DNA from 4 places in the Thalassotalea coralli genome. Region 1 is predicted to be linked to each of the others. Evidence: predicted binding sites of a transcription regulator. Region 1 holds the regulator's gene; each other region holds the start of a gene.
The links. Region 1 encodes sigma-54, which starts transcription at its own class of promoters, with help from an activator protein. Its sites were predicted from a motif close to GTTGGCACGNNNNTNGNNT; they were not measured.
Positions count from the first base shown of each region.

Region 2: a site for sigma-54 is predicted at 1,975-1,993, ahead of ACOB80_RS16130 (DUF1194 domain-containing protein). Genes of this name have one in related genera too.
Region 3: a site for sigma-54 is predicted at 1,636-1,654, ahead of ACOB80_RS12715 (FimV/HubP family polar landmark protein). Genes of this name have one in related genera too.
Region 4: a site for sigma-54 is predicted at 1,257-1,275, ahead of ACOB80_RS01005 (flagella assembly protein FlgT). Genes of this name have one in related genera too.

Region 1 is NZ_JBVVBK010000007.1:288,302-291,485, forward strand. It holds gene ptsN (PTS IIA-like nitrogen regulatory protein PtsN) at 1-180, opposite strand, end outside; gene hpf (ribosome hibernation promoting factor) at 192-479, opposite strand; gene ACOB80_RS17900 (RNA polymerase factor sigma-54) at 504-2,003, opposite strand; gene lptB (LPS export ABC transporter ATP-binding protein) at 2,064-2,792, opposite strand; gene lptA (lipopolysaccharide transport periplasmic protein LptA) at 2,789-3,184, opposite strand, start outside.
Region 2 is NZ_JBVVBK010000006.1:273,702-276,885, reverse strand. It holds gene ACOB80_RS16135 (hypothetical protein) at 1-1,048, opposite strand, end outside; gene ACOB80_RS16130 (DUF1194 domain-containing protein) at 1,188-1,922, opposite strand; gene ACOB80_RS16125 (class 1 fructose-bisphosphatase) at 2,164-3,132, opposite strand.
Region 3 is NZ_JBVVBK010000004.1:383,477-386,660, forward strand. It holds gene ACOB80_RS12705 (4-phosphoerythronate dehydrogenase) at 1-138, shown strand, start outside; gene ACOB80_RS12710 (aspartate-semialdehyde dehydrogenase) at 168-1,187, shown strand; gene ACOB80_RS12715 (FimV/HubP family polar landmark protein) at 1,719-3,184, shown strand, end outside.
Region 4 is NZ_JBVVBK010000001.1:246,437-249,620, forward strand. It holds gene ACOB80_RS01005 (flagella assembly protein FlgT) at 1-1,135, opposite strand, end outside; gene ACOB80_RS01010 (FlgO family outer membrane protein) at 1,364-2,011, shown strand; gene ACOB80_RS01015 (LPP20 family lipoprotein) at 2,023-2,484, shown strand; gene flgN (flagellar export chaperone FlgN) at 2,594-3,025, opposite strand; gene flgM (flagellar biosynthesis anti-sigma factor FlgM) at 3,043-3,184, opposite strand, start outside.

The sequences.
Region 1 (3,184 bases):
GCCGATACCCGTTGAGCCCATTTTTTCACGCTGCATTAAACTTTCAAGTAAGGTGTAGGTATTCATTTCAACTGCATTTTCTGCAGCTTTTTCACAAATGATTTCTAGGATTCTTTTTTTACTAGTAGCAGGAACTGCACATAAAGTGCAGTTCTCTGTCATGATGTCGGATATTTTCATTGAAGTTGAAACTAGTGTTGGCTTATTTTGCCTTTATATTTGAGGATTTGTTTATCGAGTTTGTTCACTAAAGAATCAATAGAAGCATACATGTCTTCATTCTGTGCTTTGGCGTGAACTTCGGTACCGTTTAAATGAACAGTTGCTTCCGCAATTTGGTTGAGCTTCTCTACGGTAAGTACTACATAGACATTGTTGATGTGATCAAAATGTCGCTCAAGCTTTGCAAACTTTTTATTAACGCTATCGCGCATAGGTTCAGTGATTTCTACATGGTGTCCAGCAAGATTAATTTGCATAAGCTCTCATCCTTCTTTCAAGGTTTACAGTAAACTTTTACGCTGATTAGACGGTGGAATGCCTAGAGACTCTCTATATTTGGCTATGGTCCGTCTTGCAACGTTTATGCCCTGCTCAGCTAACAACTCAGCCATTTTACTATCGCTCAGTGGTTTCGCTGGCACTTCTGCTGCGACCAGCTTTTTAATTAAAGCTCTGATCGCAGTGGAAGAACACTCTCCGCCATTTTCCGTACTCACATGGCTAGAGAAGAAATATTTTAGTTCAAATATCCCGCGTGGGGTGTGCATGTATTTTTGTGTGGTTACACGTGAAATCGTAGATTCATGCATATCTACAGCTTCGGCAATGTCGTTAAGAACCATTGGGCGCATAGCTTCTGGGCCATGCTCAAAGAACCCTTGTTGGCGCTGAACAATGCAGTTACTTACTTTTAATAGTGTATCGTTACGGCTTTCTAAGCTCTTGATAAACCATTTGGCTTCTTGCAAATTAGAACGAATAAATTGGCTATCGTTAGAATTTTTCATCGAACGCGCCATAGAAGCATATTGTTGGTTTACTGAAAGGCGAGGCGCAGTATCTGGATTTAGTTCAACCACCCAACGACCATTTTTCTTTTCAACAGATACATCAGGAATAATGTATTGCTCTTCTTGTTTGATCACTGAGTCGCCCGGTCTAGGATCTAGTGACTGGATCAAACGAATAATTTCGCGTAATTGGTCTTCTTTCAAGCGTGTCTTACGCATGATGGTGCGATAGTCACGGTTACCTAGTAAGTCAATGTGCTCGCCAATGATTAGCTTGGCTTCTTCTAGCCAAGGCGTATCTTTATCAAATTGGTTTAATTGAATAATTAGACACTCAGGAATAGAGCGGGCACCGACACCAACTGGATCGAATACGTTGATGCGCTTAAGCACAGCTTCTACTTCATCCAATTCAACATCTTCTAAGCCAAGAGATTCTAAAATATCTTCGGTGGTTACCGTTAAATAACCGGCATCGTCAATAGCGTCGATAATTGCCATTGCGATGGCTTCGTCGGTCTCAGTAAATGGTGTTAATTCCATTTGCCAGCGAAGGTGATCTTGAATGGAGTCTGTGGTTTCACCTTGATAAACAAAATCTTCTGAAGGAGCAGCGGCACCTGTATTTGATACGCCTGCACTGAAACTTTCATCCCAAGTGGTGTCTATATTCAGCTCTTCTGGAATATCAGACTTATCCATTGCTTCTGTTGTGCTGATTTCATCAATGGTTGGCGAGGCGTCTTCAGAGCCATCATTCGCCGTAGGCGTTTCCGTTGTTTCAGAAAAAGCTTGTTCTAAATTATCAGGCTGAGATTCTTGGTTAGCGGAAGCTGCTTCGTCAACTTCTAATAAAGGATTGCTTTCAAGCGCTTCTTGAATTTCTTGTTGTAGATCCAACGTTGACAGCTGCAACAATTTTATCGCTTGTTGCAACTGAGGTGTCATAGTCAGTTGTTGTCCAATACGGAGTTGAAGACTAGGGCGCATTTATCTAATTCTTATCCTTTCCAAGGTTATTGGTTTTGTTTTTTTAACAGCTTATCACAACTATAACGTGAATTGCTCTCCAAGATATACATCTCGTACCTGTTGATTCGCTAAAATTTGATCTGCATTCCCTTGAGCGATTAATTCTCCATGACTGACGATATAAGCATGTTCACACACATCGAGGGTTTCACGTACATTGTGGTCAGTAATTAGAATACCAATTCCCTTGTTCTTTAAGTGTAGAATAATTTTCTTAATATCACCGACAGAAATTGGGTCTACGCCAGCAAAGGGTTCATCTAGCAATATAAATTTAGGATCAGCCGCTAACGCACGAGCAATTTCTACGCGACGACGCTCACCGCCAGATAGGCTCATGCCTGTGTTTTCGGTAATGTGACCGATATTAAATTCTTCAACTAAGTGTTCGAGTTTTTCTTCTCGCTCGATAGCGTTCAGATCTTTACGTGTTTCTAAGATAGCCATAATGTTCTGATAAACAGTTAGCTTTCTAAAAATCGAGGCTTCTTGTGGCAGATAGCCAATGCCTCGACGCGCGCGCTCATGCATAGGCAATAGTGTAAGGTCTTCACCATCTAAGGTGATCTTGCCTTTGTCATTGTTAACAAGGCCAACAATCATGTAAAAGGACGTGGTTTTGCCAGCGCCGTTAGGGCCAAGTAAACCAACAATTTGCCCGGCTTCAACAGATAAGCCAACGTTTTTTACAACTTGGCGGCCTTTATATGATTTAGCTAGATTGCTAGCACTTAACACTGCACTCATTTTTTAAGCTTTTCCAGTTGTTTCGGCTGAAGAGTGGTTTGTACTCGTTCGTTGTCTTTACTATCTGCAAGCACTTGCTCAGTTAGAAGGTTATAGGTAATCACGCTACTTTTTACCATGCTTCCTGCTTGCCTTAATTCTGCATTACCCGAAATGACTATAGTATTTTTTGCCGGCTCGTAAGTAATCTCATTGGCTTGTAAATAAATAGGCGTACCATCTTCTAAAATTTGCTCGAAGGTTGCTGGAGACCCTTTTGCGATATAGGTTTTTGGCTCTGAATCTGGATTTGATAACACTTGAACGAGATCTGCTTTTATTTTTAAGCTGCCTTGTGTAATGACGACATTGTCGATGTAGCTAAATATTTTATTTTTTAGATCGCCAGCAGA
Region 2 (3,184 bases), on a different contig from region 1:
CAATATAAGAAACGGCAAATTTAACTTGCTCATACAACTCTTGGTCATTTTGGTGCATGATGAATTCGTATTTTTGGTTCAAGTAAACACGAAAATCATCTTGATTTGTTGTTATGGAGAAGCCAAAGAGTTGGCCATTATTGTATAGCGTTTCCATCGTTGATCTGAATTGAAACAACATCACTAACGTCGGATCATCTGCACCAACGCCTTCGACAAATGCTTTTACAAACTCTACATCGCCATTGGCGCTTTCATAAATCGGGTCAATACCTAAATAAATTTCATGATTAGCTGGTTGATTGATTTCTACGTCACCGACTGGATTGGGGCGATATATCTGCTTTTCAACATAACTACTTGAATCAGCTACTTGATAAAGTTGTACTTTTTCTTTTCGTTCTTGTCTTTCATAGTTGTAGTTCACTGTTGCATTAAAACCGATAACAGGTGCTGGAGCGCTGATGGCGTCAAGGGAACCTTTAAGGTGGCTAATAGCGCTCTCAGCCGAAACTAGCGTTCGGTTTAATTGAGAGAGTATGCCCGCTGCTGATGGGTCAGTTTCAAAATCCTCAATTGATAATGCAAAACTAAGGTCGTCTTTGAAGCTAGAAATAATATTAATTGTGTCTTCAGAGAGGGTAATGCCGTTATTGACGTCCTGGTCTTCATCTACTGACTGAACAAATCGCGCGAAATTAATGACGCTATGTGAGTGAATGTTTGAGATATCCATTAAATCCATCGGCGTGATGAATGCTTTGCCTTCGACTTTAGCTAGTTCGAATTCGCCAATAGAAAAAGTAATCGTTTCACCAGTTCGGTAACTAAATTCTCCGTTAGCGTCAGTGACGCCACTAAAGCTGTTAGCCGTATAGGATATTCCCTCGATAGGACTATCAATAACAACACCTTTAGACTCAGTTACAGTCGGTGTTGTAGGTGAGGAATTTCCGCCAGAAGGAGAGCTAGAGCTACTGCTACTTCCTCCTCCTCCACAGCCAAATAACACGAGTGATATTAAACTACCTAATATATATGGTTTCATTTTAATTCCTTTTATTAAGGCAAAGAGGAGTCTGCGATTACTCTACAAAGCATAGATTTGATTTTATATTTGTCCAATAAAAAGCCGCTTATCGAAATAAACGGCTTGATGATTAGCATTGATTTACTTGGGGTTATTCTTAGCTGCGCTTTCTTAATGATAAAGCGGCTAGTGCAAGACCAAATAAAGCGATAGTTGCTGGTGTAGGTACTGAGCGGATTTCTTTAATTAGCTTTCTTTCAATACCTGCTTCAAAATCAGCAAATGTATCAGCATGTAGGTGGAATGCACCGACTCCGCCGATTACATTGTTTTGATAAAATGCCTGTAAACCTGATGCGGTTCCTATAGTGATGCCATTAATGGTATCGATACCGTTTGCTAACGCGTTGTCTCTTGCTACTGATGTAGCAATGCCTCTATTTGACTCACCGTCTCCAGAAATATCCATTACTTGGCGAGTTGATTCGAAACCATTATTGGCAAATTGGGCTGCACCAAATTCTATAGCGGCGCCAATACCTGTCCAACCTTCAAATGCTCTTGAAAGGTTAGTTAGTGTGTCTGCAAAATCTAAAGCAGCTTGTGCGCTATCAATCAGAGTCCAATTAATTTGAATCTCCTGCTGATATTCATATGCCCACTCAATATATTGCACCGCAATCTGTCCATTGTTTCCTGCTAAGATCGTATTAATTACGTCTTGTGAACGAAATGCATTTGCATAGCCTTCTAACTGTAAAGCATATTCACTATCATCTACACTTCCTGAAACATCAGCAAGTAACTGTAGTTCTACATCAACGATAATATTAGCTTTTGCCGTGATAGAAGCAGTTGCAAGAACTGCAACCATAAGAAGTTTTTTCAACATTTCCATATATTCCTTGTTAGTAAAATTAGCGCTTTTTATAGCAAATCGCTATTAGCAAGTTTTTTGCCAATCTAAAAAATTCATTAAAAACAAAAGGTAGTAAGGCTTATGAACAGAAAGAATTAATAAGTGTAAAAATCGCTGACACTTATACATAAGATGAATAAGTAGTAGCACCAGTTACTTAGATATCCGCTGCACGAAGCAGGAAAGTAACTGATGCGAAATAACAAAGGGTGAGCTATTTGTAATAACTCAAGCAGGCTTCTACTTCGTTTTTAGAGCCCATTATAACTTCAACGCGTTGATGAATATCATTTGGTTCAATATCCATAATGCGACCTTGAGAAGTCATGGCTAAGCCACCCGCTTGCTCAATAAGGAAACTCATTGGGTTTGCTTCATACATTAAGCGAAGCTTGTACGGCTTTTCTGGATTTTTGTTATCTGCAGGGTAGGTGAAAATCCCCCCTCGAGTTAGTACACGGTGAATATCGCCTACCATAGCTGCAATCCAACGCATATTAAAGTTCTTGCCGCGAGGGCCAGTTTCACCAGCAACTAAATCAGCAATGTAATTTTGCATTGGCTCTTGCCAAAAGCGCTGGTTTGACATATTAATCGCAAACTCTTTAGTGTCAACAGGCACTTGTACGTTTCGTTCAACTAACAAATAACCACCGTGGGTACGATCTAATACATAAAAGTGAGTACCTTGACCTGTGGTCATCACTAACATTGTTGATGGACCATAAAGCACATAGCCTGCACACACTTGTTTATGACCTGGTTGTTGGAACTGCGCTGGGTCTTCAGCATCCATGCCTGGAATAGCTTCATGGATAGAGAAAATAGTACCGATTAATGAGTTGATATCGATGTTTGAGCTGCCATCTAATGGATCAAAAGACACAACAAACTTGCCATCAGGATCACCTGCTACTGAGCTTTCTTCTTCTTCAGAAGAAATTGCTTTTACAAACCCCGATTCTAATAAGATATCTTTAATGAGCTCATTGGCGACAACATCAAGTTTCTTTTGAATCTCGCCTTGGATATTTTCGTCTAAAGTTGAACCCATTAATCCGCCAAGGTGTGCTTGGCTAACACGAAATGAAATTTCCTTTGTCGCCGCTAAAATGGTTTTTATTAGGGAAATTAAATCTAAAGGAACATTATCTTCACGTAAAGCTGGGGCGAGTCGTTGCATTGTCGTACCTAATTTTTTAGAGTATGGCTGTTAGTTTTGTTTATATATCGTA
Region 3 (3,184 bases), on a different contig from region 1:
CGTCAGCAAATAAAAGAATTTGGATTTGACCATATTAGAAAAACTTACCCCGCTCGCAGGGAGTTTTCTTCTTTATCGGTACAAACAAATAAGGACTCAACTGATTCGCCGATTTATCGGTTGGGATTTATTAATTAAGAACTGTCTAGTTTAGGAACAAAAAGAAAATGGCACAGAAATATGATGTTTGCGTGTTAGGTGCAACAGGGCTAGTGGGTAAAACCATTATGGAAATTCTTGAGCAAAGAGATTTTCCTGTAAACAAACTCTACCCGTTGGCAAGTGCACGTTCAGCAGGTGAAGTAATTGAATTTAACGGCGAAAGTATTGAAGTTATCGATGCAGATACCTTTGACTTTAGCTTGGCACAAATTGGATTTTTCTCGGCTGGCGGCGCAACATCGGCAAAATTTGCGCCTAAAGCAGGTGATGCTGGCTGTATCGTAATCGACAACACCTCTGAGTTTCGCTATGAACCAGATATTCCACTAGTTGTGCCAGAAGTTAATCCTGATGCATTAGCGGATTACCGCAACCGCAACATTATCGCTAACCCAAACTGTTCTACTATTCAAATGATGGTGGCGTTAAAGCCTATTCACGATGCTGTAGGTATTGACCGTATTAACGTCTGTACTTATCAATCAGTTTCTGGTGCTGGTAAGGAAGCGATGGACGAATTAGCTAAGCAATGTGCTGATTTACTTAGCGGTAAGCCAATTGAGCCTAAGAATTTCTCTCGTCAAATCGCCTTTAACGTGATCCCACAAATAGATGTATTTCAGGATAACGGCTACACCAAAGAAGAAATGAAAATGGTGTGGGAAACAAATAAAATTTTAGGTGATGACACGATTCGTGTTAACCCAACAGCTGTTCGCGTACCAGTATTTTTCGGTCACGCAGAAGCTATTCACATTGAAACTCGTGAACAGACATCTGCCGAGCAGGTTAAAGAATTATTAAAAACAGCTGAAGGTGTAGAACTTTGCGAAAAAGACGAAGACTTCCCAACACAAATTGGCGAAGCCAGTGGCGTAGACGCAACATTCGTTGGTCGTGTTCGCGAAGACATCAGCCATCCGAACGGCATCAACTTATGGGTAGTTGCGGATAATGTTCGTAAAGGCGCGGCAACAAATAGTGTACAAATTGCTGAATTATTGATTAAAGAGCACTTAAGTTAATAACTTAAATACTGTTTTACCAGGGCGTGTTGATCTTTCAGGGTTAAATTTTGTTCGGATTAAATGCGTTTTTATCGCGGCACTTGTGATACGCATAGTTATTCTACGCACAGAGCAAGTAACAATGAGAAAAATGCATTTAAACGAATCCAAAGGACAGCATTTATCATGTCTTGTATAAAAACATGATAAATTGCTGCAAAAATAGCCTTGAAAGATCAACACGCCCTAAAGAAAAATAAAAACTCGTCGTTATAGTTAACGACGAGTTTTTTTGTTATAAATACATAAGAAATTTAATCTTTATTTAATGCCCATTAGCCAGAATAATAAAATTGATATTGGCTATTAATGTCCTAGTTGAGCGAGATAATTTGACGCCAATTAGGCAACTTTTTATTTCGATTCAAACGTTTTCAAATAAAAGAACTAGGGCTAATATAAGATTGTTGGAATAATTTTTGCTTTGAATTCTCAATAGTTGTAAGTGCCAAATGTTTGGCAGAGAATAACAAAAGCTAGGAAATCTTAATGCAACGATTGTTACGCTTGTGCCTTTGGCAGATTGTGTTCATTAGTGTTAGTACTGTCAGCGTGTCTTCATTTGCCGCAGAAGAAAGCGGTATTCGTATCCGTGGCCCTAAAAGCACTGATGCCTTTCCTTATGATCGCTATGGCCCTATTACATCAAAAGACACCCTATGGAATATTGCCCTTCAAGTAAGACCTGATACCTCATATTCTGTATATCAGGTGATGCAGGCGCTATTTGATAAGAATCCGCAAGCGTTTAAAGACAATAACTTAAACCATATGATTGACGGGCGTTTTCTAAAAATTCCCAGCCCTGAAGAAATCGCGCGAATTAACCCTCAACAAGCAAAAGCCAAGTCAGAACAAGATGATTCAACTTGGGCTGCCAGTGTTACTAGTTCACCAAAAGCTACGCCAACTAAGGTTGAAGTTGTTAAAAAAACAGATCTTGAGCAAGCTAAAACGGAAATTAATGAACAACTGCAAACTTATGAGGCCTCGCAAACTGAGCGCTTGAAGTCTCTACAGCAGGATGTTTCGGACTCCATTCAAGGATTGCAAGCACTGTTAACTCAATACGAGTCGACACAAGAGCGATTAGACGCTTTTAATGACCGAATTGATTCAATTCGCCAAGAAGTGACACAGGTAAAAGAAACTGAAGCCGAAAACGACTCGACCACAAATGCAATGCTGCAGTCGCTATTGGAAAACTCTAATGCCTTTCAACAGGAGTTGATGCTGCAGAAGCAACAGCGAGAGCTAGAGCAAGGAAGCATTTTGTCAAATCCTTGGTTTCTATCTGGGTTAACTTCGATTACTGCGATTCTAGTTATTACCTTTTTAGTACTGTTTTTAAGACGCAACCAGAGTAATCAATCACAGCCTGCGGCAACAGAAGCTGTAGCCGAACCAATTGCAGAAAAAGCACAAGCGCCAGTCGCTGAAGACAAACAAGAATTATCGTTAGATGATGAACTTACCCTTGATGACGAATTATCACTTGATGACGAGCTATCGCTTGATGATGAACTGTCGATTGATTTAGCGGAAGGCGATGGCAGTAAAGATGATGAATTGTTCAGCGATGATTTAGAATCTTTAACTAATGATTTACTTGATGATGATATTAGTGATTTAGATGACGAGCTTAACGATCTTGATGATCTTGACGATTTAGACGATCTTGAAGAAATATCATTAGAAGATGTTACCTCACTCGAAGAAGAGACGTCAGAAGCGTTAGAAGGCGGAGAACTTGATCAAGACGATTTAGACTCGTTATTGTCAAATTTAGATGAAGAAGATGACCTTAGCGAAGGTGAAGCGTTAGAAGGTGGTGTTTTAGATCAAGGCGCACTAGATGATTTATTACTCGATGCTGACGATGGTGACATTCAACTCGACGCAACGAGCAACGATGAAGAACCAGAAGAACTGGTTGAGATTGAGGAAGAATTAAC
Region 4 (3,184 bases), on a different contig from region 1:
TTTGAATGCTATCTATTAATTGACCGTCTGAGCTTGATGCAAAAGCACTGTTGCCGGAAACGCGTGTCACGGTAACTTGGGTGTCACTCACATTGTATCCAGGGTAAAGGGTGCCTTGATCACTGGTAAAGTGGCTTTGATGAAGCAGTGAGAATTTGTCTCCTACTTTTACGCCGTGATTGCTGCCTAAGTTAAATAGCATAGAGTTGCCACTTACTTGTACGATGCGAGCGCGAGTTGGCTGGCACATCATGTAGTCGTCAATATCTGCCAGAATAATATCTAGCGTAGAATCTATAGACATCCCATACTCACTTTGCCAAAAGCTGGTTGAACGAACATCGACTTGTTGGCGCTTATCAAATGTCCAAGGCGCTAAAGATTGATAGCGTTTATGAAACATTTGTTCACCATCATTGCCGTTGTATAAGTAAACTGACACGGCGAAGTAGCGATCGAACTTATCAGCTTGCCAGATTTTCCAGCTGTTATTCGCTTCATTACTAAATGAGAGATCTTCTATTTCAGAAAAGAGAATGTATTGGCTATCTGTCATTTGACTAAGTGACATGGCGATATGTTTGATTTTTTCTGAATTAAGGCTTTGGTTATAACGTGAGAAAGCGGTGCTAGATTTGACCGATAATTTAGGAGACAAGTAAAGGCCGCTGTCTTTTATCTTTTTAGATAACTGTTTAACGAAGCTGTCGTCAAGCGCATAAATTCCACCAACATTGGCGTGCTCTCTTTCTTTTATATGGCTGCGAGCAAGTAACAGTGATTTTCGGTAATCTGCGGAAAAACATTGCCGCATTTTGCCAATGATATCGGCACGAATAGTTACCGTGATGATGTCATTGCTATGTATTTCGTCGATAATCTCAAAGGAGTTAACTGTTCCAGTAGCTCGGATATCTATCGCATCTTGGGTCAGTAGTCCATTGACAACCTGTTGAATACTTGAAACTGAAGCCCCTGCTACCAATAGTGCTTTTTTTAGTGCGTTTTCAGTGGCTTTAGCCTTTGCTGCAGAAGTGTTTCCTTGCATAACCACAGCCTTGCCCTTGGCTTGATACCACTGTGCTTCAGCGCTTATCCAAGTGAACAAACAACAAATTAAGAGTAGAAACCGCATAATGTACCCAATACTGGTTTAAAAATTGCCTAATACTTTTACTGCATAGTGCCGATAACAAACTATACCTGAGCAATGTAAATCAGTGTAAAAGCCGTGATTTATGTAACAGATTTAAATAATGCATTTTTTGTGCCTACAAACAATTGACATATTGTTGGCGTTAAAAGTTGGCGTAATTTATGCAGTAAATATTTCAAACTTCGATGTGATTTTGAGGACGACTCAATGAAAAAGTGGTTAACCTTGGCGGTGGCGTCTAGCGTTATGTCTTGCACAATGCACCCTGATGGTAGTGATTTTTATCGAGTCAGCCATCAAGATAAAGGGCCAATTGACGCCTATGAATTGCCGAAACATGCAATTAATGACGTAGTAAAAGGCTTAGCGTATCAGATGTTAGACAGCAGTTCTTTTGTGACACCTAAAACACCTGTCGCTGTTGCTTCATTTGTCAATTTAGAAGATCTCGAATCTACGAATTGGTTGGGTAATCAATTGTCTGAGAACTTCGTTCATGAATTGCAACGCCATGGTTTAATTGTGGTTGACTTTAAAACGACCGGTCATATTCGTGTTACTAAAGAAGGTGACTATGTGTTTAGCCGCGATTGGAAAGAGCTACCTGAACGACAAATTATTGACTACGTGGTTGCTGGGACTATGGTAAGGCAAGAAGGCGGTGTTATGGTTAATGCAAGAATGATAGGTATGCAATCTCGCGTTGTGGTCGCAACATCGCAGTCGTTTATCCCAAACTGGGTTCTTGGCGACGAACTAGCTAGACAAGAAAATGTTCGTATGAAAGACGGGATGATTTTACGAGAAGACAAAGAGTTAATGGAAGATGCTCGTGCCGTGGAAATTCAGCAGTAGAGGATATTAATATGCGCCGAATAAAACAAACCCTTCTTTTGTCGCTCGCATTAACTGTTACCGCTTGTAGTTCCGTTTATGATAAGCATGTTCAATGGCAAACGGTTGAGCCTGAGGCATTTCCAACATTAAAGGCGATAGGGCAAGCTCCTATCAGCAGTCAACGGGCAACAGATGATACGCAAAAAATGCTGATGGCAATAAAAGCGTCAAAGCTTGCGGCTTACGCTGAATTGGCGGAGCAGGTGTATGGGCAGCAAATTGGACAAGAAGTGACGATGCAAAATTTGATTATTAATAATCAGCAACTAACGGCTTCTGTTCATGGTGTTATTCGAGGTGCTAAAGTGGTTAAAAGTTACCCTGTTGGTGACACTTACACTACTGAGTTAAGCTTAGACTTTGCTGATGTTTGGCAGATTTACCAAACCAACATGAGAAAGCAAGAGATTAAAGACGTGAAATACTATTAGTGTTTGATTGTTTAATAAACGGCGAATGGACAGCGAAAACGACACATAAAAAAAAGTGGCTAAAAGCCACTTTTTTTTTATGTGTCGTTTATTAAGCAGGTTACTGATCTTATGCTTTGATTCCTAAGCTACTCAAGCCACCACTAGTTTTACCTTTAGCATCGTATGTCATGGAAGCTTTGTTGTGTTGTTGCAATAAGCCAGTTTTCATTCTTTCTACAGCTATCTGAGACTGTTGAATAATTTGACCATTGATCAAATTCTTATCTTTACAACGCAATAATGAGTTTTCAATAAGGTCGAGTTGTTCTTTAAAGTTACCCGCTGCTTTTTCTGTTTTAAAACTTGGGCTTTGAGCAAAAAGCTTGTCTTGTTCTTGTATGGCTATTAACAAAGCATTTTTTTGCTCAGATAAAGCGGCTAGCTTCTCTGGTTCATTTTGTACCAATACCTGTTTTTCATTATCAAGAACCTGCTCCAACTGCAATAATTGTTGCAACTGTTTTTCTAGCTCTGCTTTATGATCACGTACTTGGTTCAATATGAATCCTTAAAAGCTTAGTTTGCTCGAGTTAACTCAAACTCAAAGTTGGCAATACTTGCAGCTAATTTTTCTGGATTGATTTTATACTCACCAGAGCTGATAGCTTTCTTCAATTGCTCCACTTTCTTTTGGTTAACTACAGGCGCTTCTTCTGCT